Regions from separate parts of the Paenibacillus sp. J22P143 genome, predicted to be linked through region 2. Evidence: riboswitches for the same ligand, from Rfam matches in the RefSeq annotation. Region 2 holds a riboswitch; each other region holds the start of a gene.

Region 1 (7,931 bases), on a different contig from region 2:
TTATATGGGCTTGTTTAGGTCTGCTTGCCGTCTATGGTATTAACACACTGCTCCATTTCGTCGTCACGTATTGGGGTCATAAGCTGGGGATTAATATTGAAACGGATATGCGCAAAAAGATGTTCAACCATCTGCAGAAGCTGAGCTTCCGATTCTATGACAACAACAAAACAGGGCAGTTAATGTCGCGTATGTCGAATGATTTGCTAGAAATCGGTGAGGTTGCGCATCATGGGCCTGAGGATCTGTTTATTGCCGTGATGACGCTCATTGGCGCACTTCTGCTCATGCTGCAAATCAATGTGAAGCTGGCGCTGCTCACGTTCGTCATTGTGCCGTTCCTGCTGTGGATTGCGGTATATTTTAATCGGAAAATGACCAAAACCTTCCGCCGCATGATGGGCGATCTCGCGGATATTAATGCCAGAGTCGAAGATAACATTGGCGGTATTCGAGTGGTTCAAGCATTCGCGAACGAAACCCATGAGAAGAAATTGTTCGATGTAAACAATGGCCGATTCCGATTGACGAAGCTGGCTTCTTATAAAATCATGGCCTGGAACATCTCCTTAAGCTACATCTTAATGCGTTCCGTTACGGTATTCGTGCTCATCTGTGGCACTTGGTTTGTGATCGATAAGCAAATTAGCTATGGCGAGTTTATTGCCTTTGTACTATTAACCAGTGTATTCTTGGGTCCCATTCAGAAAATCAATAACGTCATTGAGAGCTATCCGAAGGGGATTGCTGGCTTCAAAAGATACATCGAAGTGATTGACACCGAGCCAGAGGTGGCTGATCATCCGAATGCCCGCAAGGTGGATCACCTAGAGGGGCAGATCAAGTTTGATAGCGTCTCCTTCGGTTACGGGGACGAAGCTCGCGTGTTGAACAACATCTCCCTCTCGATTCGAGCGGGAGAGACGGTCGCATTCGTCGGGCCATCCGGCGCAGGCAAAACGACGATCTGCTCTTTGCTGCCTCGCTTCTACGACGTCACCGAAGGCAGCATTACGATCGACGGGCTTGATGTCCGTCAGATCGAACTGGAATCGCTGCGCCGCCAAATTGGCATCGTGCAGCAGGATGTGTTCCTGTTCTCCGGCACCATGCGGGAGAACATTGCGTACGGCAAGCTAGGCGCGACGGATGAGGAAATCTGGGACGCTGCGCGGCGCGCGCAGCTGCAGGGGTATATCCAGTCCCAGCCGAAGGGACTGGATACGGTGATCGGAGAGCGCGGCGTCAAGCTCTCCGGCGGGCAGAAGCAGCGCCTCGCGATCGCGCGCATGTTCTTGAAGAATCCGCCGATTCTCATCCTCGATGAGGCGACATCGGCGCTGGATACCGAGACCGAAGCGGCGATCCAGCAATCCTTGGCGGAGCTGTCGAAGGGCCGCACGACGCTCGTCATTGCACATCGACTCGCGACGATCAAGAACGCTGACCGCATCGTTGTTGTAACGGAAGATGGCATCACCGAGCAAGGCGCGCACGAGGAACTCATCGCTGTGGGCGGTGTGTACAGCCGACTGCATCATGCGCAGTTTAGCTCTTAAGTAAGGAAGCTTTCACCTCCCTGTTCGACCAGGGCGATGAAAGCTTTTTTCTCTTTCAATAGAATGTACTAGTCCATCCCAAAACCTTCGTGATAAACTATCACAATACGAAGACTATTTTACCTAAGGTAAATAATAAAGAGGTGGCATGGATTGAAGTCAATAGGACGGTGGCTTTTGCTGGGTGTGGTCACACTGATTGGTATTTTCTTGCTGAGTAATATCAGGCAGATGTTCTTGTCCGTCCAGCCCGATCAGATCAAAGTGGCGGTCAATGCCAGCATTAGCATTCAGAAGCTAAGTGAGATGCTGCCTGGCAGTAAGATTTTGAATGAGAAAAGCGGTCTGCTAGAGGTCCCCTACGGCAAGTTCTGGGAATACCAAGGTACAGCCATGACGATCAAAGGTGTACTGCGATCATCGGTCGTTCCGTTAGACAAGCCTATCATTTCGTGGCGTTATTATGGTTATACCGTCAAGGATCAGCTCAAAGGCTTCCTGCATGGCGATTTCGGTAAGTACCGAGATCCCTATACACGTAAAGAAGTGGCAATGACGCAAGCGATACCTAAAATGCTTTTAAAAACCTGCACCTACTTCATACCTGGCCTGCTGCTCGCGATCCTACTCAGTATGCTGTTTGCCCTGTGGGCTTCCATATCGAGGCGAATAGGCGTCATGCTGGATGGTATTCATGCGTTGCTTATTGGACTACCGGACTTTTTCCTGATCGTGCTTATACAATTGGCGGCAATTTACGCGACTAAGCTGTTAGGGCACTATGTTTTGCTCATCGTTCAAGTGGGGGACAGAACACCATTTCTTATTCCTTTCCTTACGATAGCCCTGATTCCGTCCGTTACGATTTATGGGACATTCCGTGTAGCCATTGCACGTGAATTGGGGCAGGATTACGTTGTAACCGCAATGGCCAAAGGATTGACGCGACGTGAGGTGCTCTTTTCGCATGTGCTGCGGAATGTGATGGAGGATGTGTTGGCTATTTTGCCAAGAGCTACGACATTAGCTCTAGCCAGTATGGCTGTCGCGGAGGCGATTTGTGGCATTGGGGGCTTGGGAGGCTTCATCATATTGCCGATCTACCAAGGGATTACCTCCATGTCCGCGATCTGCGTGGTGCTTGGATTGGTTGCGATGGCCTTTCATGTCCTGTATGCGCTATTGCGGAAGCGGTTCGTGGTACGTGCGGAGGAGGTGGCTAGACCATGAGAAAACGTCCGACTACCGCTTTTTATGTATCGATCGCTTTCCTAGCCATCTTCCTGCTTGTGATGGTGTTCGGGGGCTGGATGAAGCCGCATGGCATTACGCCAGAGGACAAAATCAACATGATCCAATATCAAGAAGACGGTAAAACCAGATACGCAATCCCGCCTTATGCACCTAACAGCACGTTCTTGCTCGGAACGGATCATCGAGGCTTCGACATGCTCAGCTTGTTATTGAATGGGTTAAAATACACACTTGGCACGGCACTTGCGCTAACCTTTCTTCGATTGGCTATGGCGTTGCCATGGGGATTGTGGAGCGGGATGACGGGCAGGGGCCGAGGCCTTCTCCGATCCTTACAGTGGGCGGTTGCAGCGGTACCGGCATTTATTTTCCTCTATCCGCCACTAGCGGGAATGTATTATGGGCTGAGGCTTGATCTCGGGGCCAAAGCGGATCCACACAACAAGCTGTTGTTCAGCACCACCTTCGTAATACTAATTACACTGATTGGCATGTTCCCATTAGCACATCAGGTCGCAGACCGTACGCGCTACTATAGCGGCAAAATGTTCATTGAAGCGTCCCGCCTCATGGGCGGTTCCTTCTGGCATCGAACGCTGCGGCATATTTTCCCCTCGATGAGAAATGAAATGATGTTTATGTTCTTAAGCGAGTTCATGCAAGTGCTCTTCCTACTCGGTCAGCTTGCCGTATTCAATCTCGTTTTGGGTGGTACCGAAACGATCGGTGACTCAGAAGCCGGCTTCCAAATCAACATCAGTACCTCCGGGGAATGGTTGTCGCTGATCGCCTACGGCGCACGCTATATTCGTCTGCATCCGTGGATTATTCTCAGCGCGGGAACGAGCTTTGCCATGCTGTTCCTGTCTCTGCAATTTTTCTTGAATCAGCTCAAACGCCGCTATGGCGAGGAACGTCAGCTAATGTAATAGGGTCGAGCGTCCATCCGTAGGGTGGGGCTCGGCTTTTTTGTCGTTCTTTGACATTGAACCTGGCCGTAATCCAACTCTAACTGGAAAATCATCATTTCCAATGCCTAACGGACACAGCAGACGCTATTTTAGCGAAAAAGGAGTTCTGCAAATTCTAACGGACGTCACAGCCGTTACTCGCTTCCTTGGGGCGCCTTTTTGCCCCCAAAACTGGAAATAACGGCGCTGGAGTCCGTTACATCGGGAACCATCCTGTTTTTCCGGAAATAGCGGCTTACAGGTCCGTTAGAAATAAAGCCATTCTTCACCATTACCAAGGAGGCATCAACCATGAGTGTAACGTTCCAGACAACCGTGATGAAAGCCCACAATAAAAATGCTGCTGGGATTTCCATTCCCGAAGAAGTCATGACTTCTTTAGCAGGAGGCAAAAAGCCAAGCGTTTCCGTGACCCTGAACGGTTACACATATCGAACAACCATCGCAGTCATGGGGGGCGAATACCTCATTCCGCTTAGCGAAGCCCATCGACAAGCCTCCGGCTTAAAGGCCGATGACCCCGTCGAGGTGACGCTGGCTTTGGATCTCGCGCCTCGCACGGTTGAAGTACCAGCCGATTTTCAATCTGCATTGTCTGAAGTAGAAGGCGCTACCGGGCGGTTCGAAGCTCTCGCATTCTCTAAGCGCAAAGAATTCGTCCGACAAGTCGAGGACGCGAAAACACAAGAAACACGCCTCCGCCGGATTGCCAATGTGGTCACGCAGATGAGCGAGGTCTAATCGCAGTACGCATTTCATTTGTACCCAAGCAGTTCGACCTCTAAGCACAGTTGTCCTAGTGCCCAGACGTAAATTTCAGCCCAAGCACACCCACCAAGATCAGGACCATAAATAGGATGCGGAGCAGGCTGATCGGTTCATCGAGAAATAGCGTGCCAATGATAATGGCACCGACAGCACCGATTCCGGTCCAAGCGGCATAGGCGGTTCCGATGGGAAGAGTTTTCGTAGCCGCCGCTAAGAAATAAAAGCTAACGATCATTCCGAGTATTGTAACCACAGTGGGGACAAGCCGTGTAAATCCGTTGGAAAATTTCAATGAGATGGCCCACACCACCTCAAAAACACCTGCAATAACCAGGTATAACCATGCCATAAGTTCTCACTCCTTTAGGTTTGCGATCGATGTTGTTAGTGTCACCAAAAAAACAGAGAAAAGCCCGAGAGTCTCGCATTGCTGCGTTAGACTCCCGGGCTTTTCTCCCTCCGTGACCACAGCGTATTCGCTGTGTGTTTTCCCTTGGACCAGCAGACGAAGACACGCCTCGGAACCCTAGAAAACGACATGCCGTTATTATAGGACGGCTCACATCCGATGTCAAGTTACACATTTTGGTTGTTTGAGCGTCTTCTTTTGGTTGATGTTCTACATCCCGAGATTCCTGCCTACGCCTCCAGCGCAATCCCGTTCAGTGCCAGATGCGCACGGAACATATCCATGCCGTCCGGCTGTTCCTGCTCGGGTACCCAAGTACCTGATTCCCAAATCCTCGACAGCTTGAGTGCGCGGCTGCAATGCACGAAGCATTCCTGCACTTCGACGCCAACAGCTGCGATCGGTGACTTGCCATTCAGCTGCATCGTCGCCAGCAATTCTTCATCCTTCGTCAAATAAGCGCGGCCATTGACACGGAGCACCATTTCGACACCAGGAATGATGAACAGGAGACCGACTTGCGGGTTGGTCAGCAGATTCTGCATCGAGTCTAGTCGGCGATTGCCGAGTCTTTCTGGGAAGATGAAACGGCGTTCATCTAAGACGCGAACGAATCCTGGGGCATCCCCGCGTGGGGACACATCGCTCGAGCCATTCGTATTCGACGTGGAGAAGAAGAATAAAGGCGATTTGGCAATGAAGGCACGTGCGTGCTCGTCAATCTGATTGATAACTTTATTTGTAACCGCGGGATGCGGCTCTCCGATATCCGCTCTAATCTCATCAATAGATTGAACAATACCGGGAAATGGGGGAAGTTTGCTAGCGTTAGTATCCATGCAGTCTGATCCTTCCTCGAATAAAAAACGTGTAGTTGTTAATTCCATACTTATGTTGCCCGAGCCCGATATATATCGTATACGCTGATGTCCTCGCTCAAATGAATAAAGCCCTGCAAGCCGCTCTTACGAGCAAAGCTTGCAGGGCTTTATTCTGTGCCGAGAACATTACTTGGATTCAGCAGTTAGTTGATTGTAGATATCATCCCACAGAACACGTCTGGCTGATACATATCGCTTCGCATAATAGGATTCGCTCAACTTATTCTTAACAACACCTTGATTGGTAGCGGAGTGAACGAATTCACCATCACCGAGGTACATCCCTACATGAGAGATACCGCTGCCATCCGTGTTGAAAAATACAAGATCGCCCTTACGAAGATCACTTTTGTCAACCCAGTAGCCTTCTTTGTTTTGTGATTTGGAGCTGTGTGGCATGTCGATGCCGAACTCGCCGAACAAGTAGGACGTGAAACCAGAGCAATCAAATCCTTTGGTTGTCGTTCCTGCCCATCTGTAAGGAGTTCCAACAAGCTCGTCTACCGCATTATCCATATCGGATGCTGCGAAAACGCTTCCTACACTAACACTCAAAAACAAAACAAGACTAAAAACAAGACCAACAACTTTCTTCAACTGCTTGTCTCCTTCCGGTGCCTACGAGGTTAGCTGGAGGGTTCGGTTGAAGGTTCCCTATGATCCCTGTCTTGCAAGATCAATTCACCCGGAGTGGTTCCCCCGTTTCCCCATAAACTGAGGAATTCGGCATGCAATATTTGGTTTTTTTGATGCTAGTCCTTTTAATTCGTCATAAAGAATGAAAATCCTCTTTTTAGTTTGGAAAATAGGCTGAAAATAAGCGAAATAGTTCGGAAATAAGACAAAAAAAAGCCCCTTTCTCAAGGAAAGGGGGTGAATGCCTGCCTATTCGCTGTTTTGCTGGCTATTAATCGGATATTTTGGCTGAAAGTAGCTGATATTGGGAAGAGATGCCCCAGATCTGGATGAAAATGTGAAATAGGGGGTACAGCTGATAAATAATTAGTGCTACCAGTCCTGCCCACAGGTAGGTGGCTGTGACCGTGACCCCTGCCAATAGTCCTGTGAATAGTAAAAGGGTGATGGCAAGTCCGATAATCGGCAGCGAATGTCGAAAGAAAGAGATAACAGTCGATAAGATACCAAGCTTAGCTGCGATCGCGAATTGCACGTACATAAAGAGAAGCTGCAGGAGAAAGCCGTACACCAATAAACTAGTTATCCAAGGCAGAAGATCGAGAAGTACCTGCTCATAAGAGGCGCTGTGTCCTAGAATGTATGTGGCCTTCGGAAAGATCCAGATTAATGGAAGCAGCGTAAAGGCGATCCGGATCAGATATACAAGCAAGAACGGAAGCATGAGCTGCTTCATCCCGCGAACAAAGCGATAGCCAGCGTTCTGGTGGGAGTGTGTAAGTGAGTAGAAGACACCGCCATTCAGGAGAGGCGTAAGCAGCATGCGAGCACATAGCAGCGCAGCAAGCCACCAGAGATACGAATAGCTGAGATCTGTTTTGATCAATTGAAACTGGCCTTCAGCTAAGAAAATTTGTAAAGCTTGTTTGGGCTGCTCAGCGCCTGGAAAACGATGCATGAGGGGGACAAGTATTCCCTGCACGAGCTTATACAGGAGAATACCCCAGCCCATCTGATACAGGAATAGAATGATCGTGGCAAAAGGCTGCGCCATAGCTGCCCTGAAGCCGGATTTGATATAGGTGGCCAACGAGGTCCCTCCTCAACATTTTCTTTAGAAAACTGGCTTCGTAAGCATACGCTCAGAGTTTGTCATAAGACGTAAGTCAAGTCCTTACCAGGCGACTGAGCCGAAGATGGCTTGCAGGAGCTGAATAATGCCGAGATTCCACCGAATTTGCCACTTTGTATTTAGTTGCGTTTGATAAAAGTTGTTGATGTGCTTATTTTCTAGGATGAGTGTGTACTTGGGATCGATCCGCACCCAGTCGACAGGGGACGCATGCGTTAAAGTGAAATCGATGCTGCTTTCCTTGCCATCCCATGTTTTATCCAGCGTTGTACCATCTGCAAAGTGGAACTGAATCGGCACTTCCGGGGAGTTGCCGCCATG
Region 2 (7,931 bases):
AAATGGTGATGAGAGAGGTTGGCTTCGACCCGACTTACTATATGGAGATCGATTTTCCTTCGAATCAATCCTATGATGTGTATAGAGCTGGCGAAAATGATGATAATTTGCCAATCCTTTTGCTGGATCATAAGGAAAACTTAACTGAAATTACACATCGCTCAGAAATTGTGCAGTCGATTAGTGGCTTTCAGATGGGGAAACACCATGTGTACTATCCAGAAGAGCTGCTTGAAAGGTTGAATGCCGAAGACTATCCAGATGTTTGGGAGATGTTGGGGGAGCAAGATTAGCAAGGAGTGGCAAGGATACGTAACGCACCATATTTATTTACATAGAGGAGAACGGACATGCTAACGGATTCACATACACATTTAAATGCCGAACAATTTAAGGATGATCAAGAGGAAGTTATTCAGCGGGCGTTAGATGCCGGTGTTACGAGAATTGTAAATGTCGGCTTTAACCGCGAAACCATCCCGAGCTCGATTGAGCTTGCTGAGAAATACGATTTTATTTACTCAACGGTAGGTTGGCATCCCGTCGATGCCATTGATATGATGCCTGGTGATTTGGAATGGATCGAGTCTTTGTGCTCCCATGAGAAAGTTGTTGCCATCGGGGAGATTGGTCTGGATTATTACTGGGATAAGTCGCCGAAGGATGTTCAACAGCGGGTTTTTCGGGAGCAAATTCGCCTTGCGCGTAAGCTGGGGATGCCTATTGTGATTCATAATCGGGATGCGCATCAAGATATTTTAACCATTCTCAAAGAAGAGAAGGCAGCAGAGGTCGGAGGCATCATGCATTGCTTCTCAGGGAGCTGGGAAACGGCCAAGCAGTGTCTGGATATGAATTTCCATATTTCTTTTGGAGGGCCAGTTACTTTTAAAAATGCTGTGCAACCGAAAGAGGTGCTGGCGCAGGTTCCGCTTGATCGTCTATTGATCGAAACGGATGCTCCTTACTTAACGCCACATCCTTTCCGCGGTAAGCGCAACGAAACCGGGTATGTTCGCTTAGTGGCTGAGACTGCCGCGGAAATTCGTGGGATGACACTGGAAGAGTTAGCTGAAATTACAACGAATAATGCGATTCGTTTACTCGGCCTCAAGTGAAATATTTTTCTTGAACTTAGCGCGAAGAATAACGCCGCACGCGAAGGAAATGAAGGCAAGACTGAGCAGTGGAACTAGGAGATATAGGATCGGCGTTCCTATCATAAACGGAATCGTCAGGATGACAAGCTGGGGTGTAAGAGTTAACCAGATGATATAGGCTAGGGAACCTGCTTTGGCTTGAGACTCCAATGGATACATACTGAGCCAGAATGTATACCGATGCGCACGCTCCAGAGACGTAAGTTGAACCATTGAGATCACAAGTGCGATGAATAGAATTACACTTTTTGCAGTAGTGGAATCTGAAACGGCTAAGGCTAATACGCCAAACACAGTAAGCCGGAGAACAATCGCGAATAATTCAGTGCGCAGCAATGTCTTCATATATAAGTAGAGAAACGCCGAATCCTGTCGAAATGGGATCGTTCGAGTAAGCCCGCTGATCCAACCTCGGCGGGCTATTCGCGTTGGTAACTGAGGGACATCTACGAACCAATTGAAGAAGGCGTAGAGTCTAGCCTGCTGCTGCTTCTCTTTGGCAATCAGATAATCCCATCCGATCACATATTTAGCAACGGAACGAAATGCTGAAAGCCACACGAATACAAGCAGCAATGCTGTTAAGCTGGCCCATAAGCTACTATAGTGAAATTGAACGGTAATGAGGGAGATGGATGCGACCCAACGAAAGATGACGGACAGTAATCTTGTTCGTTCAGCGGCAAATCTGCCTTCCTGCCAACTGGCTAATAGGTTAGCTGTTTTTAATAGAAGTAATAGACCTAACATGAGTAGAAATGGTTGCGAATCCGCACCTAAACAATGGTTATAAAGCGGACGAAGTGTGACCCAAGCGAGAAATAACCAGAGCCCCTGAAGTGAAAAGCTATACATGAAGCTGCTTCGGAAATAGGCATCCATTTCATGCTCAATCCGCAACAGAAACATCCGATCGGCACTGCGGGTCAGTGTTCGAATGGGACTTGAAGTGACGAGTGGAACGAGTACGAGCAGAACGATCCAAAGGTACGGATAATCTGTCGGAAGTCGCTGTAATGTTTTTGCATAATAATAGGAAGAAACGATGACAAGAAACAACAAGAAGCCGATAAAATTACTGCGTGCGGCATACTGCCAATAACCCATGGATTCCTTCATATAGTGTTGAAAACGCTGCTTCCATAATGCTTGTGTGTTAAATGCATGTGTAGTATCTTTTGGTTGACTCATCGCAGTTCTCCTTGAACAAGCTTGTAGAAGATGTCGTCTAATGACGCCTGAGGAAGCTCTGTTTGTGCGCGTAATTCGACTAAATCTCCCTGAGCTACCATGTGGCCCTTATGGAGAACGACATAGCTATCGCAATATTTTTCAATCGTAGACAAAATGTGTGAGGAAATGAGAAATGATGCGCCTTTTTGTTTCATTTTAACCATTAATTCGAGCAAGGAACGAATAGCTAAAGGGTCGAGACCGAGGAACGGCTCATCGATAATATATAAAGAGGGCTCGATCAGGAACGCATTCATGATCATGACCTTTTGCTTCATCCCTTTGGATAAATGACTTGCGAAGCTATTCAGCTTGTCTTTCATTTGAAACTGCTCCAACAAGGACTGAGAACGGGTTTCGTAGTCCTCCTTGGAAACGCCGTAAGCCATGGCTGTTAGCTCAAGGTGTTCACGTATCGTAAGCTCTTCGTATAACTCCGGACTTTCAGGTACATAGGCGTATGTAGCGCGGTAGGGAATTGGACTTTCGGCTAAAGTTAAGCCGTTAATGCGAATGGATCCTTTTTGCGGTTGCAGGAGTCCTAATATATTTTTGATGGTGGTACTTTTTCCTGCCCCGTTGAGTCCGATTAGCCCCATCATTTCACCTTGGCGGATCGAAAATGTGAGGTCATGTAGAACTGGTCTGTTAGGTAGGTATCCCCCGAATAAAGCGTTTACTTCTAAGATGGGAACCATCTCAATTGCCTCCCTAAATGCAAATTATTGGTATTTATCAATCAAATACTTCCAGAATCATTATAAACAAATTTGCGTTTTTAGCCTAGTTTTGGTCATTATACATTAAAAAATCGAGTATACGTACGTTAAAGTTAGGTAGATGTAGATATAAGTGGATTATATTTGAAAAATAATCGAAATTTAAGTGATTTAGCCCTTTTTAACGGGTGTTAATCCCTTTACAGGTTGAGCTTAACAGCGTAATATACTTTTCATAATAACTTAATATCCAATTTGCCAATTTTCCATTCGCTGAGTTCCAAATGTGGAAACGGGGGAACCACTGCAAGCTTAATGAGCATTTCAATGCGGTTAAGTGAGCAGAGAGTAACAGGGGTGAATCATGGACGTCAAACAAGTAGTTTGCGTCTGCGTAGGGCGACTCTCACGTCCGAATCCGTCAGCTAACCTCGTAAGCGTAAGAGAGGTAACGATTGTCGTGCGTGCTATTTGTATTTCACTATGCAAACTAAGCCAGCGAGAAGAGTCCTCTTCTTGCTGGCTTTTTGTCCTCACACAGGGTTTTACACAGATAAAAAGACATAAAATGACCCGGAATTCATAGGATGTTGAATAGGTAAAAGGGGGGACGACCAGATTCAGCGAGGTTAGAAAGCTGATGATGGCGAGCATGTTAAGTTAAACTAAAAACCTTAGTCGCGTCAAATTTAATCATGCTGTAACCTGGCGGCGAGGCTTTGAAGGAGGACCGAAAAAGTGGGCAGTATCTCAATTAGCGAGACCCATGTAAAACGATCATCCAGCATGTCCTTCGCATTGCGATGGAAGCATGAAAACTTGCGTTTGATTTTAAGCCTAGCTATAATCTCAATCGCAATGACTTTCATGTTTTTGGTGTTGTTGTACGGAACGGCTACCAAGAGCGTATCCGTGGTTGTGAATGGACAAGAAACTATTGTGCACACGAAGCAATGGGTCCTGCAACGCCTACTGGATGAACAAGCCATAACGATTGGAGAGCACGATGAAATTTCAGCTTCACTTACGACCAAGCTCAAGGGTGGAGACAAAATTGTTATCGAGCAGGCCTCACCAATTCAATTGACTGCTGATGGAAAGACCACCACTGTTTACACAACTGCAAGAACGGTAGAAAGTGCATTGCAACGTTTAAATATTGCACTTGGGGAGAACGATCGTATCACTCCCGAACCGACGGCCGCTCTTAGCACAGGCGATGAAATCAAGATCGTCCGTGTGACCAAAGAGACGGAGGAAGTCTCTGAAACGATCGCATTCGAGACAGAGAAAAAGAATGACGCATCTTTACTTAAAGGGAAAGAGCAAGTCGTCCAAGAAGGTAAAGAAGGCGTGTTGGTTAAGAAGAAAGAAAAGACTTTCGAGGACGGTGTTTTAGTCGCGGAAGCAGTTGTGGGTGAAGAAGTACAAACAGAAAGCGTTAAGAAAGTAGTATCTGTAGGCACGAAAAATCCTGTGGTCGTTCTCTCCGCCTCTTCACCGAGTGTGGATGAGGTTTCCAAGAATGGTGTGACCTTCGGCTACAAACAAATTCTCAAAAACGTGAAACTTACTGCCTATTCAGCGGGCGTCGCGTCGACAGGCAAAACCGAGGGCTCCTCTGGTTATGGTAAAACCTACACAGGGACTACTGTAACCGAAGGGCGCACAATTGCCGTCGATCCGAAGGTGATTCCACTGGGTTGGTGGGTGTACATTGAAGGCATTGGCTTCCGTCGTGCTGAGGATATTGGCAGCGGCGTGAAAGGTCAGATGATCGATGTATATTACGAGGATCATGGCTACGCGAATAAATTCGGAACCAAACAAGGGTACACAGTATATGTGGTTGGCCCTACAAAACCGTCTCAAAACTAACGTGTAAACGGAAGTTTTGACGGGAACACTACTAAATACACGTAGCTTGGCATCTGCCGCGCGAAAGAAGAGGAGACCCCTCTTCTTTTTCTGCGTACTGGGGAAGGAAAACGTAGATGATAAAAGAAATGATCGTCGTGGAAGGTAAGGACGATACAGCTGCTATCAGGCGGGCTGTGGAGGCGGATACGATTGAAACGGGCGGCTCCGCCATCGGACAAGCCGTACTCAAACGGATCGCGCTGGCTCAGCAGCGCAGAGGCGTCATTATATTCACGGATCCCGATCACGCGGGTGAGCGGATTCGCAAAATTGTTGCAGCCAAGGTGCCTGGCTGCAAGCATGCCTTCATTACGCAGGAGCAAGCTGCGTATAAAGGCGACATTGGCGTCGAGAACGCGACGCCGGACACGATCCGTCAGGCGCTTCAGAGCCTGCGGACAGAGTACGACGCAGCGGTCTCTCAGCTGACGATGGAGGATTTGATCGGTGCGGGCCTTATCGTTCATCCGGATGCGGCGGCACGCCGCTTGGCCGTAGGCAACGCCTTAGGCATTGGTTATTGCAATGGCAAGCAATTTTATAAGCGCTGCGCGATGTTTCAGATTTCGCGAGAGGAATTCGAAGCGGCGCTCGAGCATTTGAATTGAATCAAATTTAATTATGAGAACGAGAACCTATAGATAACGAGGTCTATCCTATGACGATATCCGGGCAAGAAGTGATTGTAACCGCAGAAGATGTAGCTACACCAAGTAAAACGAAACAAATTATTAAGAAAAATGGCCTCGTGCTGAAGAAAAGCTTGGGCCAGAACTTCTTGATTGATCAAAATATATTGAGCAAGATCGTCATGGCCGCTGAGCTAGGGCCTACGAAGGCTGCGCTCGAGATCGGCCCCGGCATCGGCGCGCTCACACAGCAGCTGGCCAAGCTCGCTGGCCGCGTGCTGGCCGTCGAGATCGATCAGCGCCTACTGTCTATTCTGGACGAGACGCTGGCGCCATACCCCCATGCTACAGTCGTTCATGGGGATATCTTGAAGACGAACCTGCAGGAGCTGTTCCAGCAGCATTTCGAAGGCGTGGAGGGCGTCAGTGTCGTCGCCAACCTGCCCTACTACATTACGACGCCGATCATCATGAAGCTTCTCGAAGAGAAGCTTCCGCTGGAGAATATCGTCGTGATGATCCAAAAAGAAGTGGCCGACCGCATGGCGGCTCGTCCAGGCACCAAGGATTACGGCAGCCTTAGCATTGCCGTGCAGTTCTACTGCGAGCCGGAGCTCGTCACCATCGTGCCTCGCACCGTCTTCGTGCCACAGCCGAACGTAGATTCCGCCGTCATCCGGCTGCGTGTACGTCAAGCGCCGCCAGTCGAAGTGGCGGACGTGGACTTCTTCTTCGCTGTCGTCCAAGCATCCTTCGTTCAGCGTCGCAAGACCTTGTACAACAACCTCGCGGCGAGGTTCTTTTCCAAAGAGAACAAGCCTGAGCTGGAAGCTTTGCTGCACAGCATTCAGATCGAGCCTTCCCGTCGCGGTGAAACACTCAGCATGGAGGAATTCGCGCGCTTGTCATCGGCTCTTCGTGCGCACGGCTGCAAATAACCCGCACCAAATGCCTAGTCTCGCCATAGGATACCCCTAGGAGGGGATTTGTGCGATGAGGCAAGGAGATTTTGTGACCCGTATTTCCTATGGCGGAGACGTCGTGTTTAAAATTGAACGAATTGAGCATCTCAAGGCCATTCTGCGAGGAGTCGATTATCGGTTGCTAGCAGATGCGCCGCTTTCGGATCTGACAAAAACGAATCTTAAAGAGACCGTAGATCATCCGAGATCGAGCTCGCCTGAGTTTCGTGAGTCGCTGCGTCGGCTGGCAGTGTCTCAAGTGCAGTTGCAGGAGAAAAATCAGTTAGCCATCAGCCATAAACATAAGCCTCAACCCAATAATAATAATAACAGCTATTTTGAAGTGCCGGGAAGGGTGCTTCATCTAGATGGCGATCCAAGTTACCTGCGCAAAAGTATGCAGCTCTACGGCGAATTACGCGTGCCAGCAGAAGGTTTTTTCATTCCTGAGGTGCAAATGGCGGAAGCACTGCAAAGATTGCTTCCTCAATATAAACCGGACATCGTTGTCATCACAGGTCATGATGGCATTTTGAAAAGTCGGCAAAGCGTTAGCCCAAGCAATCTGTCGAGCTATAAGAATTCCCAAAACTTTGTGAATGCGGTTCGAGTAGCTAGACAATATGAGCGAAATCGTGATTCATTGATTATTGTGGCGGGCGCATGTCAGTCACATTTTGAAGCCTTATTACGGGCTGGGGCTAATTTCGCAAGTTCTCCTGCTCGCATTCTCATTCACGCCTTAGATCCGCTCTGCATCGCTGCCAAGCTGTCCTATACCCCGACAAAAGAAACGATCTCGATGTTGGATATCATGGACTTGACCGTAACCGGCTTAGAGGGTCTAGGTGGGGTGGAGACGCGTGGCAGCTATCGGATGGGAGTTCCTGGTATTCAGCATACGGATGAGTCTATTTAGCTTAGTTAGGCGCTCGAGAAACACTTATTTGTCATTGACTCCGTGGAGGGGATGACAGAGGGGTGTTCTTTTTTTTGCGTGTAAAAAGCATTAGGTTGCCTGTGTTTACTTCGGATCGAACTTGGAAAGTGCGCTCTTTCTTAAGGCATTATCAAGAAGTTTCTCGTTAACTGGAAAAGTGTGAATAATTTGCGAACATTGGTGACAACCTGAAGGGAGGGGAAATCGGAAATTGAGCAAAAATGCCGTTGACAACGGGATTGAGGTGCTGATATAATATTTGCCCTTGTTTGACATGAATGGCTGAATGGGTTATAATTGACAAGGAAAGAGGTGGTAGTTGACAATGGCAAAAAATGCGCTATTGGAAATCAAACGCAGTTTGGAGC
Region 3 (7,931 bases), on a different contig from region 2:
GTTTGATACTTCTCATCCAACTTCGCAGTGAGGCTATTCAGCTCATGGAAGCCGGCAACATTGTTAATGTCGAGTGACATGTATTCAAATCTCTGGGAGAACTTCTCCCATTCTGCCGCATCCGTATTTTTGTAACGAGCGAAATCATGAATCGAATTTTTCACGTCTTCGCGGAATTGCTCGTTCGTCCGCGGTCTGCGAGCCAAACCGACTACCGCAAAATTATCCCCCAATTTGCCTTCCCGATAAAGACTGTAAAAAGCCGGAAACAGCTTTCTTTTGGCTAAATCACCCGTTGCTCCGAAAATATAAAACACAGCTCCACTCATCTATGCATCATTCTTTCTCTATTAGAATTAGTTAATATGCTTAGCATACCTAAAATTGTTATTCTATTCAACTTATATGGTCACTTTAACTCATAACATTTTCTTATGAGCAACTAGACATTCGTCTATACCGTTACCTACCACATGGCATAGGCTAACCATACATACCAATACGGAGGTGCCACCTAGCCATGCAACCCATTCACCCGATCACGGAAAAAAACTGCAGGAATCTTGTCGGAAAGCCCGTTCTTGTCTACTTAACGAATGGCTCTGACATTTATGGGGTCGTCAGTCGCGTTGAGAAAAACAAGCTCATCTTGAATGATACTGGGCAAGCTAAGCTCAAATCGACTTCCAAAAGCACGAAACCAACGCTTACGAAGAAGGGGAAAAAGAAACTAGCCCAACCGGATACACCGCCTCAACTAACAGCAGACAATCAGCTCTCTTCCTTCGGCCTCATCCGCTTTGGCGGGCCCGCACAAGCACCTGCCACTAGACCCACCAGCCCCGTGGATATTCAAATTGATTATATTGCCGCCATGTTTAGCGATTGAGAACAACGCATGAGAAAATAAGGCTGTAGATGCTCAATTCATCAACAGCCCTTTTCTCAACGTTTCATCTTTTTACTCATGCGATAGCAGCTAAGCTCAGAAACATAAGTATCAATTTCATACCCTCTTTTGCTATAAAATCGAATCGCTTTCGGGTTGCTGTCATCAACGAAGAGCTGGGCCGAATGGCACCGTTCACTGCGCCCGTAGTCTTCCGCCGCCTTCATAAGTGTGTGCCCAATGCCTTTCCCTTGCTCACGCGGATCAACGGCAAGCATATCAATGAAGAGTATATTCGATTTGCGCATAACCGAAATGAAGCCGTAGGGCCGTTTATACCCTTTGGCGATGACGAAAGTTCTATTTGCGTTTAATCGCTTACGTATCTCTGAAAAGGTCACCGAATTACCTGACTCATACATTCTAGAAAAAGGAACTAATTGTTCAACAACTAATCGATATATAGCAGCGTCGTCAATGGTAGCCAAACGTTTGCGTATCACATGGCACCGCCTCCACAAGAAGCAATAATGCTATCTTATGTTGGTAATCCTGTAATTGACCCCACAAGTACCAATTTACCCCAGTCTACGCAAGTGATATACTTAACGTATATGAAACGAGGTGATCTTCATGATCAATGCTTATCCTTCCGTCATGGCTGTGAACAGGTATCAAACCCACAAGGATTATTACCGTGTAGGGGCTGTAAGTGCGGTTTCCGGAGGTAATTCGAATACGATTCGACGAATGCTTGATTTGCCATATGAGCAGCTCTCCTACAAACAGTACGCACAGACGGCTGCCAAAGACGTGGCAGGCTTCGTTCAATCTACGCAAAATCTCAAGCAATCGGCTCAAACGCTCATTTACACGAGTCAACCCAACATCACCCAGAACATTCAAAACTTTATTCATACATATAATGAACTGCAAGATGCTCTTGGGGACACACCTGACTATGTCAGTCATGCCCTGCTTCAAGGCCTAGAGGGGGCCGCTAAGCCGGGCACACTGCATGATCTTGGCATCACCAAGCAGGATGATGGGAAGTTGATCCTCCAAACTGATGTCCTTGAGGGGCAGCTTAAACAGCCTAACGGCATTGATCACAAAAGCATGCTTCATCTCACCAGCTTCGCAAGCTCGTTAGTGAGCAATATTGATCACTTGCAGAAGCTGCCTTCAGCTTCGTTGTTTCAATTATCATCGTCACCGCTTAAGCCTTATGGTCAGTATCAATCGCAGCTTGGGGCGTATTTGCCAGTTCCCATGCGCGGCTTGTTGCTGGATGCGAAGATGTGAGGATGTGCATTTGAAAAAGAGGCTGTCTCCCAAGTAGATTCATCTACTGGCGAGACAGCCTCTTTCGATTTAGAATAGCTTTTTACCTAACACATGGTCAATAGGAATGAAACCAATGACGCGACTATCCATGCTATTGTTTCGATTATCCCCCATCACGAAAAGATGATCGGCTGGAACAGTCCACTTTTTGTTCCCGTTCGCTCTCATTTCCTCGTTGATATAAGACTCATTCAGAAGCTCGCCGTTGCGGTACATCTGATTATCCTTAAGCTCAAGGTCATCACCTGGCTTACCAATCACCCGTTTGATCCACACATGCTTATCATCGCCTCGAACAAATAAGCTAAGCAATGGGCTGTCCATCAAATCATTTTTAAAAGTCCGCTTCATATCAACCCTAGAGTCGATAATGACAATGTCTTCATAATTGGGTTCATAATGAAAGGTATGCGAAAGCTTCGATACATACACACGCTGACTATCATGTAACGTAGGATCCATGGAATGTCCGCTAACTCTCGTCGATTGAAACACAAAAACACCTAGAAATACAACTAGTACAAAGGAAATCGCAATGGAACCAAACCAGCTCCACATCTGTTTAACTACATTCAAGCTTATCGCTCCCTTGCGTTATTCCGCCAATCCATGCTTGAAGGCATAAATCGCCGCTTGTGTGCGATCTTCTACGCCTAGCTTGGACAGAACGTTAGTGACATGGAATTTCACCGTCTTCACACCGATAAATAAATCATCAGCCAACTCTTGATTGGATTTGCCTTTCGCAATCAAGCGAAGTACTTCCATCTCGCGGTCCGTTAACTCTTCATGAGGCTCCGCTACCGGCTTCGGTTGACGAAAGCGATTCATGATTTTCGAAGCAACCTGCGACTCCAATATCGATTGCCCTTTGGCCGCGGCTCGAATCGCTTGCGCGATTTCAGATGCTCGCGAGGTTTTCAACAAATAGCTGAAGGCACCCGCTTCGATAACTGGATACATTTTCTCATCATCTAGGAAACTCGTCAACACAATGACCTTGCATTCTGGGTACAATTGCAGTAATTTCCTAGTCGTTTCAATACCGTCCATGCCTTCCATGACCAGGTCCATCAGAACCACATCAGGGCGATATTCTTGAGCTAACCGAATACCATCGTGCCCATTGCTCGCTTCGCCAACAACCTCAATGCCATCTTCTGTCCCCAGAACAGCCGCAAGTCCGATTCTGACCATTTCATGATCATCGACAAGTAGTACTTTGATTAAGGTGTCGTCCATTCGCTTCTCCCTCTCTATGTACAGTGCTAATTCTCGATCAATTGAGGATCACTTGCTAGAATAGGCACTCGAATCTCGATACGTGTTCCTCGTTCAGGTGCCGTAATGATATCGACCGAACCGCCGATTTCGTTCACGCGTTCCTTCATAGATACGATGCCATAAGAAGTCAGCTTCTTCGCATCGAGCTCGAATCCAACGCCGTCATCGCGGATGACTAATCGAATGCCATCCGAGCGATGAAGTAGTTTCACTTCAAGCTTATTCGCCTTAGAGTGACGCAGCGCATTCGAAAGCGCTTCTTGTACGATTCGGAATAGATGATCCTCGATCCCTTTGTTCAAGCGGATTTCCTCATCCATATCCCAACTGATCGCCATTGGAACCTTGGCTGCCAGCTCCTTCAAGAGCTCAACAAGACCCTCGGATAATCGTTTTCCTTCGAGATGGATCGGCCTCAGATGCAGCAATAAGGCTCTCATTTCTGATTGGGCGACAGACGCCATCTCTTCAATAAGATGAATTTGCCGCTTTGCTTTCTCAAAATCCTTATCCAACGTCCGTCCTACCGCTGTTGCTGTCATCGAGATCGCGAACAACTGCTGACTTACCGCATCATGCAGCTCGCGTGCCAAACGCTGGCGCTCTTCAATGACCGCGGTTAGCTTGGCTTTCTCGGTAAGCTCAGCATTACTATTCGACAGCCGTTGGAGCGAAGTCACCTGCTCTTCCCATCGCTTCATAATACGGCCGAGTTGTTCGCCCAATCGTCCAATTTCATCATCATCCCCGTTTTGGAAGCCTTCTCGGGCAAATGTACCTTTTTCTAATAATATCATCGTCTCCATCATTGGTTCTAGTCTACGTGTAACCTTCGAGCTGTTCCAGTAACCGAAGACAGCACCAATCACACCCAGTATCAACAAGGCCATGAACGAGAATTTGACACCCTGCTGCCAGCTGGTAAAGGGCTCGATCAAATGTCTTGAATTCAAGAAATATAGCATAGCACCGAAAACAGCGAAGCTAAAGAGGATAGCTTCCCCCATGCTGCGCCATATCATATTCGTTAATCGTCTTTTGTAGCCGTCCACTTGGTGATGTACCCCCTCCAGCCGTTACAATACTTTAACCTTGATATCTCCTACGATGAAAGAGAGCACGAGTTTCACCCGATGGTCGCAATGTTGATAATTCTCCGATTGCCACACCACTTTGTTCATCACACCTGCCTCACGTTGTTCGGCTACATGAAGCTGACCGAACATGACAGAAGCTGTAACGGAAACGCCGATATCATCGGGAACCTTTATATCAATATCTCCTACAACGCCCTGTAGGATGACTGTTGTTTCCTTTTGTTCTAGAATGGCCAACGAGAGATCAATATACGTTTCTCCCACCAAGTACCATGTCGAGGTATTTCGCAGAATCCAAGGCTCTCGGCCAAGGCGAACGCTATCGACGATCTTTTGCTTTTGTGTATACGAATCATCCTTATGAACTTGCTTGGATCGAATGAAGAATAAACCTAATGAAATCAACACTACCGCAATCGCAATTGTCAGATGGTCACCAAATAATATGACAGCACCGATCCCCATCAGCACATATCCCTTGCGCTCTTTGCGTGAACGAACCCGATGAATGCCGAGTAGAATAAGGATTACGGCCAGAATAGGAAAAAAGCCTATGGTATGATCCAGAAGCAAAAAAACACCGGCTCCAATCAGCACAAGCGCTGTATTCCGGCTGCGATTATTTTTCGTTTCCTCTCCCATCGATGCACCTCCTCTGGCTGGCTGCTGCTCCATATCTTCCGTTCATACGATTCCTAGCATACCATAAGAATGGACGACCTCCAAGATGCAAATCCTTATCCCGCAAGGCTTTGCTTTCGTGGAGGTCACTTTCCATGACTATTTTCTGTCGCGCGGTTCTCGCTCATCGCGAGCGCGCTGCTCCTGCTGCCACTCGTGCTGCAGCCTGCTGCGCAGCAACCGCAGTTCATGCTGAAGGTTGCCTCCGGCTTCCTTCAATGTCTCCTTCGACAGGCGGCCCGCTACGCGGAGCCCCTGCAGCGCTTCCCGGCCGAGCTCGCGGCCGGTGACCTCCAGCTCGCGCCATGTGTCGCGAGCCTCTTTGCCGTGCAGCCCGCCATGCGGCTGCACATTCTTGGCTGCGTGCCCCGCACGCAGCCCGCGCAGTTCCTCTGCGAGCGCCAGGCACAAGTCCTGGCTGCTCGCGTACTGCGCGCGGTAGTGCTCGCTAGCGGCTTCCTCGCGCAGCTTCTCTTGCAGCGCGAGTCGCGCGAGATCCTCTTCGCCAGCGCGCATCGCCAGCTCGGCTTGCTCGCCCCGCAGCTTCGCCATATCTTCTGCTCGCGCGATGTGACCGCGCAGCGCAATCGTTGCCTGAAGCGCCACTTCATAGCGCTCCTCAAGCTTGGCAATGGTGCCATCATCGTCATCAGTACCTGGTGTTGTTTTACCGATCGTCTCCTGCCAGACGGTTTCTGCCATTTTGCCAATACGGTCAAATATATTAGTAGGATCCATTTCCCGATTCTTATTGTTCATGTCAAATCGCCCCTCATCCTTCATCATACTCTTATCGTAGCTCAATTCCAGAAAGTCTAAAACCGACTATCGACTGTTTTTGAACCTAGACCTAAGTCTAGTATGTGGTCTACTCACCCATATATTGGTCGTTGTTCCAGCCTACCCGCGATGATAAACTATTTAAAGCCGAGTCTAGTACATAAATAAGGTACTGGTACGGGGGACGAATTACTTGGGGTGAATATTTGCTTCAGCTTGAAGCAGACTAGGGAGAACCTTCTTCCCGAACCCGTCAACTAACCTCGAAGGCTCATGAAGGAGGATTACCAATTGAATAAGCTTACTAAAGGGTTAACTAGCCTTGCTGTTTCACTAACGGTATTGGCAGGGGGCTTTCTTTCCCCATTTACGGCTCAAGCAGCTGAAATGGATGTGAAAGTGCAAGTCAATGATGACCTGATCCATTTCCCTGATGCACAGCCATTTCTGGATGGCGATCACTCCACGCAGGTTCCGCTGCGGTTCGTAACGGAGAAGCTTGGTTATACCGTGGATTGGCAAAAAGATGGAAATCAAATCAAGGTGACACTAACTAACGACAAAAATACGATTTCCTTGGTTTCCGGTCAAAAAGAAGCCAGCATTGATAATGCCCCCGTCACCTTGGACGCAGCATCGCAATACCAGAATGGGCGCGTATACGTGCCGCTTCGGTTCCTTTCCGCCGCTGCAGGAGTGCCTGTACAGTGGGATGCTAGCAGCAATCTAGCGATCTTAAATAAAGATGGCAAGGATCATGCACCGGATTATCAATTATTTGAATCCACAGCTTATTCGGCAGATCCTTCTGAAAATGGCGGCTATGGTGCCTTGGATTATTTGGGTAACCCACTTGCGATCGGCACCGTTGCTGTAGATCCATCCGTGATTCCACTTGGTACCAAACTTTATATTGAAGGTTATTCGTTTAGTGGGCTTCCTAAAGGCGGTATGTACGTGTTTGCGACGGATACTGGCAGTGCCATTAAAGGAAAGAGAATGGACATCTTTATCCCAGGCTCGAGGAAATCCTTACAAAGCTTTGGGATCCAGAAAATTAAAGTGTATCAAATTCCTAATTAGATGTTGAAGGAGTTGCCTTGAGAAACGCTCAAGTGCAGCTTTTTTCTTAGGTGAATGATCCGGTTTCATAAGGGCATTCGTCCAATCAATAGGTATCTCCCCTACATATGTTATATAGTGTTTAACCCACATTAATTCAAAACCGGAGGGGATACTATGTCAGCTGTAGTTGGTTGTGGAACGCCAGGATACGGAAGTTCTGCAGGCATTATTCTTGTTCTTTATGTACTGTTGGTAATCATTCTCGCTACATTCTATTAGGACCCCTTGAAATGGCCCCGCCTGCTGATGCTTCTAAATTGAAGCTTCAGCAGGCGGGCTTTTCATTTATAATCAATACCACTCGTGCCATTCGTCGTGTCAGCTCCTGAATTTCGCTGATATAGGCGATCTCGTCTGGCTACATATAGTCTCCGAATTTAAGCGCGTCTTCCGAGCTTATCGTCCTCAGCCACCGACATTAAGTCATGTTGCAAAAAAAAGACGCCACAGATGACCCTCCTGACAGACGGTTACACTTGTTAGCGCCAAACTTGTGGTGATATAGGTTATATAATTTCATGTATAAAAAATATAAGTTCAGTACGCTATCTCGTTGTATAAACCCTCACGCCATCACCACGCTGAAAGCCTTGCCCTCCTGCAGGCAGCCAAATCAAGCAATCTGCATCTTTGATCGACACCATGATACTCGACTTATCAATGCCAGCTGGTCTAACCCATACGGAACCTGCTTCGATTCGTGTTGTCCCCCGTATATAACGCGGATA
Region 4 (7,931 bases), on a different contig from region 2:
AATCACTTTGTCCTTCGTATGTAACTGTGTTTTCACACCAGGGACACGCTCTCCCCACTTTACAGGTATTACGGAGGTATAACGGTCGATCAGTGATTTCTCCACCGACGCGAAAGCTGGGATGGCCTCGATTTCTGCTGCATGAAGTGTCGGACTATCTGATATCGGATGGGATGAGTTCGTCGTGACAGGTGACTCTGTTGGGCCGCTCACAGGGGTTGATGAGATAACTGGTGGTGTTGCCGTTGCACTCAGCGGCGCGGGCGTTGCAGCAGTTGTTGTCACTTCCACACCCTCAGCACCCTGCTCCGCCTCACAGCCTGCAAGCGCTATCATCGCGCTCACAAAGAAAAGGAGGCACATCGTGCGCCCCCTCATTTGTGTTTCCGCCAATCTAATTTACTTTTCTCCAGCTGATAAGCAAAATCATTTTCAAGCCGCTTCTCTTCCGCTTTGCGAGCCGCCTCTACCTTGGCTCTTTCGGCGTCCTTCTTCGCTTGCTCTTCCGCTTTCATCGCGTCAGCCTGGGCTTTAAGTCCTTCCAAAATTTCCGGACGCAGCAAATCCTTAAGTGTTGCGGGTTTATCTTGCACGCTAGCCGCAGCTGGCGTCATATTAGCTTTCTTTTTCACCATAATAAGGTCACCTCGTCTACATGTTCTCTCTATATATTGTACACGTCTACTGGTGTAAATGATACGGTACTGTCGCAACAACGATATCCTTTTCGGCTTGAAGCTTCGAACGAATACGCGCCGCTGACTGATTATGGAGCAGACGGTGCCACCATTTCTTCGGCATGAATTGAGGGAGAATAACCATGATAGACTGCTTCTCTGACACGTGGGTGTCGATGCGCTCTATGAACTCTACCAGCGGCTTCAGGATCGTCCTGTACCGTGATTTGAACACGACCAGTCGAACGCCTGGATCCCAGATCTGCCACTTCTCCTGCATCGATTCTTCGTCCTCATCCGAGAAGGAAACATAGAAAGCGATGACGTTTGGCGAAAGTGATTTCGCATAGTTCAGCGTTTGCTCGACAGCGCGATGAATCCCGGCCACAGGTACGATAATCACGGGTTCTTTGGTACACACACGGTCTTGTGTGATATCAATACGCAGTTGGTTGGCAACATCGTCGTAATGGTGACTGATTTTGGTAATGATCCAGAGTAGAATCGGTGTCACGATAATAACGATCCAAGCACCTTCGCTAAATTTCGTGACCGAGAAAATAATAAGAACCGCAAAGGAGACGATCCCGCCTAGCCCGTTAATGAGAAGCTTCCCGATCCAGCCGGGTACGCGTTCTTTCAACCATTTACGTACCAAACCTGCCTGAGCTAGGGTAAAAGATAAAAATACGCCAATCGCATAAAGTGGAATGAGGCCGTCGGTCTTACCTTTAAAGCCAATCAGCAGCAGGCTCGCCAATACGCCTAGCGTAATGATGCCATAGTGATACGAAAGTCGATCCCCCCGGAAAGAGAACATGCGCGGGAAGTTTTTGTCTTGGGCCATAATCGACGCCAAAATTGGGAATCCATTAAAGCTTGTATTCGCAGCTAGTACTAGAATGAGCATCGTCGCGATTTGGGTCGCATAGTACATGACTCCGCGGCCAAAAGCTTGCTCCGTCACCATCGATAGAACCGATGTATGCCCGTTATGATCAGGTGCAACGCCATAGCCTAAGGCGATCAGCGTTACTCCACCGAACACGATGGCCAATAAGCCGCCTAAGGAGAGGAGCGTACGGTTTGCATTTTTGACGGAAGGTGTTCGGAAATGCGGGACAGCATCTGAAATCGCTTCGATTCCTGTTACAGCTGAACAACCGGATGAGAACGCCTTAAGAAGTACGAATAATGTTAATGAGTTCGTCGCTGAGCTTGGTGCGAATTCGATCGCATGCGTATGGAGTGAGCCCGTCAGTAAATCGAATACGCCTTTACCAACTAATAAAAGGATACAAAAGATAAAAAAGTACGTTGGTATCGCGAATACAGTCCCTGATTCAGAAGTACCTCGCAAATTGAGCCACACCATAATCCAAACTAGAAATAGCGTTAATGGCACAATATAAGGCACTGTGGAAGGAAAGGCCGACGTAATCGCCTGTACACCGGCTGAGATCGAAACCGCTACCGTTAAGGTGTAATCGATCAGGAGCGAGACACCCGTTAGTCGTCCCCATACCATTCCTAAATTTTCTTTGGTAACCATATAAGCGCCGCCGCCCATGGGGTAGGCTTCAATAACTTGTCTATAGCTCAACACGAGCAGTAAAATCAACGCAATAATGGAAATGGCAATGGGCAAGGAAAACGCAAATGCAGCAATCCCAACGGTTGCGAGCTCTAACAGAATTTGTTCCGTCCCATAGGATACAGAAGATAATGCATCCGAAGACAGGATGGGAAGTGCTTTCCAAACAGGCAGTTTCTCCGACTCAATCTCGCTCGACTTTAGCGGCTTGCCAAACACAATTTTCTTCAATGAATCACTTGTCATTTTGTGGTTGTTCCTCCAATAAAAACTAATCTCAATGAACTAATTTGGAAAATGGACGCAAAAAAACACAAGGATTGACCTTGTGTTTTAGACACATGTTCTCCTTTCTCACGATCGCTTACGAGGTTAGCTGTCGGGTTCGGGCCGCGAGAAATCTGCCCTAAAAGGTACTTGGTATCAGCACCGTTATTCACCCCATGTTACTCGTGGTTCCCCCGCTTTTCTTATCAGAAAATTAAGCGAAATATTCAACTGTTCAGGTACGAGTTGAATACTACTCTCTTCTTCCAACATAGTAAAGGAGGGAAAAAACGTAAAAAGGTCTTTTCCTGTACCCGAATCCCTCAATAATTCGCTTACATTCAGTTGATTCATTGATTATCTTCCATTCTCGTAGTGATTCAAGGTATTTCGAGCAAAATGGAAGTTGCTTTCTTCAAACATTGGTTAGTCATTAAGATGAATATCAGCCGTCTCGGGTCGCGGCTTCTTATAAAAGCCTACAATATAAGCATACATCAGCTCTGTTAATGCCTCTAAATCTTTCACTTCTACTTTTCTAATCACATATGTCATCGTATTACCCCTTGCGTTTTTATGAATAATAATACATTTATTTGAATAAATATTGAAGTTAGTGGTGGATTAGTGCAGCCTTAATGGCTCTAGTTCCTCTAGTAACTTGTCGAAAAACATCATATAATTAGACCATGCTATTAAACAAATAGAAACGGGCAAACCTTCTGAAAGGAAGCGACGCAAAGCCAACAGGTCTACGGATGGGAACATCTACGATGGCTGGGTTACCTATTAAAGTAAGCAACATACTTTTAGGCTCTCTATAAGTTTAATTCAAAATTATATTTGGAGGGTTCTATTATGAAGAAATTAACGAAACTAATGATGATGGTGATGGTATTAACTTTATCATTTATCGGGGCACAAGGAGCATTTGCAGCAACACTTATTGACCAACAAACTAATGTGAAAATAACTCAAGCATATTACTACACTACTACAAATGACATATCGTTGAAAATTCCAAACACTAAAGAGTTTTCATCAGGAAAACCAATTTGGCAAGTACAAAATCCAAACGGTACATGGTCAGATGTAGCTTATACAAATACCCCCTTATACTTTGCAGGATGTAGTTATGGTTTAGGAATAAGAAAGTATACACAAAGTATAGGACAAACTTATCGACTAAAAATGATGAATAGTACATTAAATACAAATTACTATACAGCTCCATACACACTTACTCAATTAACTGCACCAGCTTATAGTTCTTATATTTCAACTGTAAACTAAATGAAAAACTAAGCTAAATTAAAAAAGCTGAATTGTGATCCCATTCGGACCTCTCAATTCAGCTTTCTTGTCGATATGAGGACATTAATTCGGCACATGATAATTGCGAGTTGTGGATTTTTGCTTCCAAATCATCTTCTTCCAAATGAGTGGAATACCGCCGATGAGGTATAAATAGCGGGCATCGATCATTTTTTTGATAAGTGAGGCCAGACGGCCTTTCACTTTCTTGACTTTGAGTAGACCAACAGCCTCCCCCCGGCCTAGGGATGCAACCGTGCCTTTGAAATCATATACAAAAGGCTTCATTTCTTTGCCTCGAGCCGTCTGAATCAGATTCCTAGCTGCATTATAGCCCTGTTGGACGGCAATCTGCGCATTTGCGGGATATGGCGTACCCTCTGGGCCTGTAACAATCGAGCAATCGCCCGTAATGAAGATCTCTGGAAACGGATACGAACGCAAGCAGCTATCTACTTTTACCCGGCCCCGCTGAACCTCGAACCCCGCTTGCTGCAGCAAGGAATTGCCGCGAATCCCTCCCGACCAGACTACCGTGCCTGCGCGAATGAACTCGCCATTACCCAGAATTACCCCTTCCGGTGTGCATGCCTTGATCGCGGTCGATAGCTTATATTGCACGCCTTTGCGGCGCATCACTTCCATCCCGTATTCGATCAGATCCTCAGGAAGCCCGGGCGGCAGCGCCGAAGGGGAAGCTTCCACATTATAAATACGGACATCCGCAGGATCGACATCATAGGTTTTACACAGAACGGGAATGCGGTCCGCCAGCTCTCCGACAAATTCTGTACCTGTGAACCCCGCGCCGCCAACGACGAAGGTCAGATAATCCTTGCGCTTCGGAGCCATCTTGGACTTGGCAAACATATATTCAATGTGCTGCCGAATGAAGCGAACACTATTAATGCTTTTGATGGACATGGCATATTCATGCATACCCGGGATCCCGAAGGTTTCCGTTTCACTTCCTAAACCAACCACGAGATAATCATAGTCGAGCGTAGCATCTTCCAGCACAATCTTCTTTTCATTAGGCAAAATCTCTCTTACCGTCGACTTCACGAACCGTATTTTCCGTTCATCAATCAAATCCGCAATGGTCACGCGCGCGTTCTCATGATGATCCGTACCGGCAGCCGGCATATGCAAGTGTGTCGTAATATAGTGATAATCATGCTTGTTGACCAGTGTGACGTCCATCTCATTCCTTCTCATCTTCTTCTGCAGCCTTATCGCTGTGACAAGTCCGCCGTAGCCTGCGCCCAGGATGACGATTTTGGGTTTACTCATTGCCTCAACACTCCTCCGCTTGTGAAATTAATCACATATAAGCTTGTGAAAATAATCACAAATCTTCACAAGATGAGCCGGTAACCGACTCTCTATTAGTGTATGCGCAATTTCCAAAGAAATAACGATGAGTTTAACTATTTATGAAAATAAGGCGTAAAGGACTTAACGATCAATCGTCCCTGCTACGCCTCAAAGTTCACTTCCAATGCTGCCGCTTTGTCTTGCAAGGTGCGCATCCGATAACAGTTCATGCCTGCCACGCCGAGCTCCTCGAGCAAGCCAAAGTTAGCCCAAGCGCCGACGACGGCCCCGATGCCGGGGATGAGCTGGAGCATTTTACGAAAATCAATCGTATCCCTGTACTCCTGCTGCAGCTGCAACCAATTCACTTGCTTCATATAGTCGGCCGCAGGCGGAAAGGACTGCGAGACGGCAGGCCAATTCTTCATGGTTTTAAGCAGTTCTGGCTTCTTCTTCGAGCTGGAGAACGCCAACTGAAACACGTATAGAATAAACAGTCTTTCTCTATAATCCTTGGTCGAATACCCATAAATATGCGCTAATTCAAAAAGGAATTTCAACTTAATCCCGATCAGAATCGGAAAATCAGCAAGCCCAAGCAAAATTCCGCCCGCACCCGCACCAGCACCCTCGGCGGCCGCGATCTTTTTGTACAGTGACAGCAGTTCCTCTGCTTTCGCATCGCGATCTGCTAAGGACACGCCCTTTAGAGGATCCGTTGTCGGCATGTAGTTCATCCCGAACAGGGTGGTTTGCACAATCCCTTTGACCGTCGCTGTGATCGTATTGTGGATTTTCTCTGGGATCACTTGGTTGATGCGGTTTTGGACAGATTTGGAGGCACGCTCTATCAGGTTGGGTTGCTTCTGCAGACGTATTTCCCAGCGCTTAAGCTTTCTCTGCATTTGCTGCTCGTAGATCGTGTACGTTTGATCCATTGCCCCACCGCCGCCTTTTGTCATCGTTCATTTCAGTATAGTATACCGTGGAGATAGGCTCAAGGTGACTGGTGGTATTGATGTGGGTGAGGATGGACTGATGAGTCAAATCGGTGCCATACTAATTGGTTTTTGAAAGCTTATGAATAAATGCTTTCAGGTTTTCTTCCCCGTTAATAAAAAGCCTTTTGAGCAGGTAAGGAGACTGCTGATTGGTCGTGTAACCTTGGTCAATCGTAAAAGCGTACCGAAATCCGTAATCCTTTAATAGCTTTAACGTTGTTTGGTTATATTGGCCATAGGGATAGCAGAATACGTCTGCTTGTGTGCCTAGCTTCTCCTCAATTAGCTTTCTAGCTTCAGTGATCTCGAACGCCTGTTGTTCCGCTGTAAGTTGGGGTAGATGAGGATGTGTCATGCCATGAGGTTGAATGTCCCAGCCTGCATCTTGGAGTTCTTTGACTTGCTCCCAGTTCAGATAGCCATCATGATCAACCATACCTGGTGACATGAAAAGTGTAGCAGGGAAATCGTACTGGGCCAGGATCGGCATCGCCTCCTCCAGATTATCCACATAGCCATCATCAAAAGTGAGCAGCACCGGTTTATCGGGCACCGTGAGCCCGCTTCCATTTTCAATAAGGCTAATGAATGTAGTGAGAGAAATGGGAGTGTACCCGTGGTCATGCAGATATTTCATCTGTTCCTCTAGCTTCGTTGGGGAAATAACGACCACATTTCCTGGGTCAATTGTGACGCTGTGGTAGTTGAGTACTGGGATGCTGACTTTGGATGGAGAAGGTGTCGCAGTGACAACCGCAACGGGCCTGTAGGTGTCCGTTGTAACGGATGGTGTTTGATGTGGGGGTATGTCCACTTGAAGGGATGATGTTGGAGTTGGAACTGTGTCCTCTTGAAGTTGGCCCGGCTGTTCGAGCTCGTCCGGTGTAACGGCTGGAACCTCCATCTGTGCTGGCGCTGGAGATTCGACCAATTCCTCGGCTTGTACTTCTATATAGATTGGAGCTGATGAGGGATTGAGTCCAATGATGACAAGGAGAAAAAGCAGGGTTAACAGCCCTGCTAGCAGCGAGTAAAATAGGAATCTCTTTCTTTGGATGTTCATAGCTCACCAACCATTTCTAGAGTAATTGTCTATTACTCCATTTGTAAGCAATGGTTGAGAGAAATATTCCTAGATTTAGAGGGATGTGTGAGTTTCCAGAGTAACTTCACTCGTTGAGCCTCCTACTCGTACGAGTTAGTTCACCTTCGCCCATTTCACGAACGCCAAAGAAGCTCACCTGCTGCCCGTGGGCTCCACGAACAACCAAAAGCCAGGGGTGACGAGCACCCCCGGCTTTTGGTTTATCCGCCTTCGGTTATGCCTAACGGACCTGACAGCCTCTATTTCATGAAATATAGGCAATTTCGATTTCTAACGGACACAAGGATCGCTATTTGCTGATTTGTGTGCTCCAATGTACCTTTCGAGTGGAAATAACGGCAATGACGTCCGTTAGAATTGGATATCCCTGTTTTTGGGTCAAATAACGACTCTGATGTCCGTTAGATTTTCGTTAGCCGATGAAATTATGTGAAAATCAGAAGTCCCCATGCTAGTAGAGCTCCCACCACTAAGATCGTGTCCCCCCGCTGCCACTCAAGCGTGTTCTTCCGTAGAAGCAACATCTTGCCGTCGATTTGTTTCATCTCCATTGCAACTGTCATTTGCTCCGCTTTGTGGAACATCGCAAGTAATAGTGGAACAACCAGTGCCGGAATGTCGCGCACACGAACACTGCCTGGACGGACAGATGCTTT

The links. Region 2 has a riboswitch for cyclic di-AMP ahead of AC58PQ_RS28975 (resuscitation-promoting factor). Riboswitches for the same ligand answer to the same signal wherever they lie in the genome.
Region 1: another riboswitch for cyclic di-AMP. It lies ahead of AC58PQ_RS24020 (C40 family peptidase); the one in region 2 lies ahead of AC58PQ_RS28975 (resuscitation-promoting factor).
Region 3: another riboswitch for cyclic di-AMP. It lies ahead of AC58PQ_RS18930 (stalk domain-containing protein); the one in region 2 lies ahead of AC58PQ_RS28975 (resuscitation-promoting factor).
Region 4: another riboswitch for cyclic di-AMP. It lies ahead of AC58PQ_RS17760 (APC family permease); the one in region 2 lies ahead of AC58PQ_RS28975 (resuscitation-promoting factor).

The regions. Positions count from the first base shown of each region.
Region 1 covers NZ_JCAUAQ010000025.1:24,964-32,894, reverse strand. The annotation lists gene AC58PQ_RS24050 (ABC transporter ATP-binding protein) at 1-1,559, shown strand, start outside; gene AC58PQ_RS24045 (ABC transporter permease subunit) at 1,713-2,789, shown strand; gene AC58PQ_RS24040 (ABC transporter permease subunit) at 2,786-3,742, shown strand; gene AC58PQ_RS24035 (YdeI/OmpD-associated family protein) at 4,076-4,525, shown strand; gene AC58PQ_RS24030 (DMT family transporter) at 4,581-4,901, opposite strand; guanidine-I (ykkC/yxkD leader) riboswitch at 4,991-5,093, opposite strand; gene AC58PQ_RS24025 (MSMEG_1061 family FMN-dependent PPOX-type flavoprotein) at 5,192-5,800, opposite strand; gene AC58PQ_RS24020 (C40 family peptidase) at 5,969-6,439, opposite strand; cyclic di-AMP (ydaO/yuaA leader) riboswitch at 6,443-6,581, opposite strand; gene AC58PQ_RS24015 (hypothetical protein) at 6,750-7,568, opposite strand; gene AC58PQ_RS24010 (M1 family metallopeptidase) at 7,653-7,931, opposite strand, start outside.
Region 2 covers NZ_JCAUAQ010000048.1:10,139-18,069, forward strand. The annotation lists gene AC58PQ_RS28955 (HD domain-containing protein) at 1-293, shown strand, start outside; gene AC58PQ_RS28960 (TatD family hydrolase) at 351-1,118, shown strand; gene AC58PQ_RS28965 (ABC transporter permease) at 1,101-2,351, opposite strand; gene AC58PQ_RS28970 (ABC transporter ATP-binding protein) at 2,348-3,091, opposite strand; cyclic di-AMP (ydaO/yuaA leader) riboswitch at 3,374-3,567, shown strand; gene AC58PQ_RS28975 (resuscitation-promoting factor) at 3,851-4,990, shown strand; gene rnmV (ribonuclease M5) at 5,107-5,640, shown strand; gene rsmA (16S rRNA (adenine(1518)-N(6)/adenine(1519)-N(6))-dimethyltransferase RsmA) at 5,691-6,599, shown strand; gene yabG (sporulation peptidase YabG) at 6,655-7,542, shown strand; gene veg (biofilm formation stimulator Veg) at 7,889-7,931, shown strand, end outside.
Region 3 covers NZ_JCAUAQ010000014.1:110,517-118,447, forward strand. The annotation lists gene zwf (glucose-6-phosphate dehydrogenase) at 1-329, opposite strand, end outside; gene AC58PQ_RS18890 (hypothetical protein) at 521-889, shown strand; gene AC58PQ_RS18895 (GNAT family N-acetyltransferase) at 946-1,392, opposite strand; gene AC58PQ_RS18900 (hypothetical protein) at 1,523-2,194, shown strand; gene lepB (signal peptidase I) at 2,264-2,794, opposite strand; gene AC58PQ_RS18910 (response regulator transcription factor) at 2,831-3,478, opposite strand; gene AC58PQ_RS18915 (sensor histidine kinase) at 3,505-4,572, opposite strand; gene liaF (cell wall-active antibiotics response protein LiaF) at 4,597-5,259, opposite strand; gene AC58PQ_RS18925 (PspA/IM30 family protein) at 5,398-6,057, opposite strand; cyclic di-AMP (ydaO/yuaA leader) riboswitch at 6,214-6,365, shown strand; gene AC58PQ_RS18930 (stalk domain-containing protein) at 6,370-7,161, shown strand; gene AC58PQ_RS18935 (YjcZ family sporulation protein) at 7,318-7,422, shown strand; gene AC58PQ_RS18940 (molybdopterin molybdotransferase MoeA) at 7,749-7,931, opposite strand, start outside.
Region 4 covers NZ_JCAUAQ010000012.1:113,821-121,751, reverse strand. The annotation lists gene AC58PQ_RS17770 (polysaccharide deacetylase family protein) at 1-363, opposite strand, end outside; gene AC58PQ_RS17765 (YqkE family protein) at 375-635, opposite strand; gene AC58PQ_RS17760 (APC family permease) at 682-2,517, opposite strand; cyclic di-AMP (ydaO/yuaA leader) riboswitch at 2,618-2,769, opposite strand; gene AC58PQ_RS17755 (hypothetical protein) at 2,965-3,093, opposite strand; cyclic di-GMP riboswitch class I at 3,241-3,328, shown strand; gene AC58PQ_RS17750 (hypothetical protein) at 3,397-3,831, shown strand; gene AC58PQ_RS17745 (NAD(P)/FAD-dependent oxidoreductase) at 3,916-5,145, opposite strand; gene AC58PQ_RS17740 (EcsC family protein) at 5,331-6,107, opposite strand; gene AC58PQ_RS17735 (polysaccharide deacetylase family protein) at 6,229-7,233, opposite strand; gene AC58PQ_RS17730 (ATP-binding cassette domain-containing protein) at 7,701-7,931, opposite strand, start outside.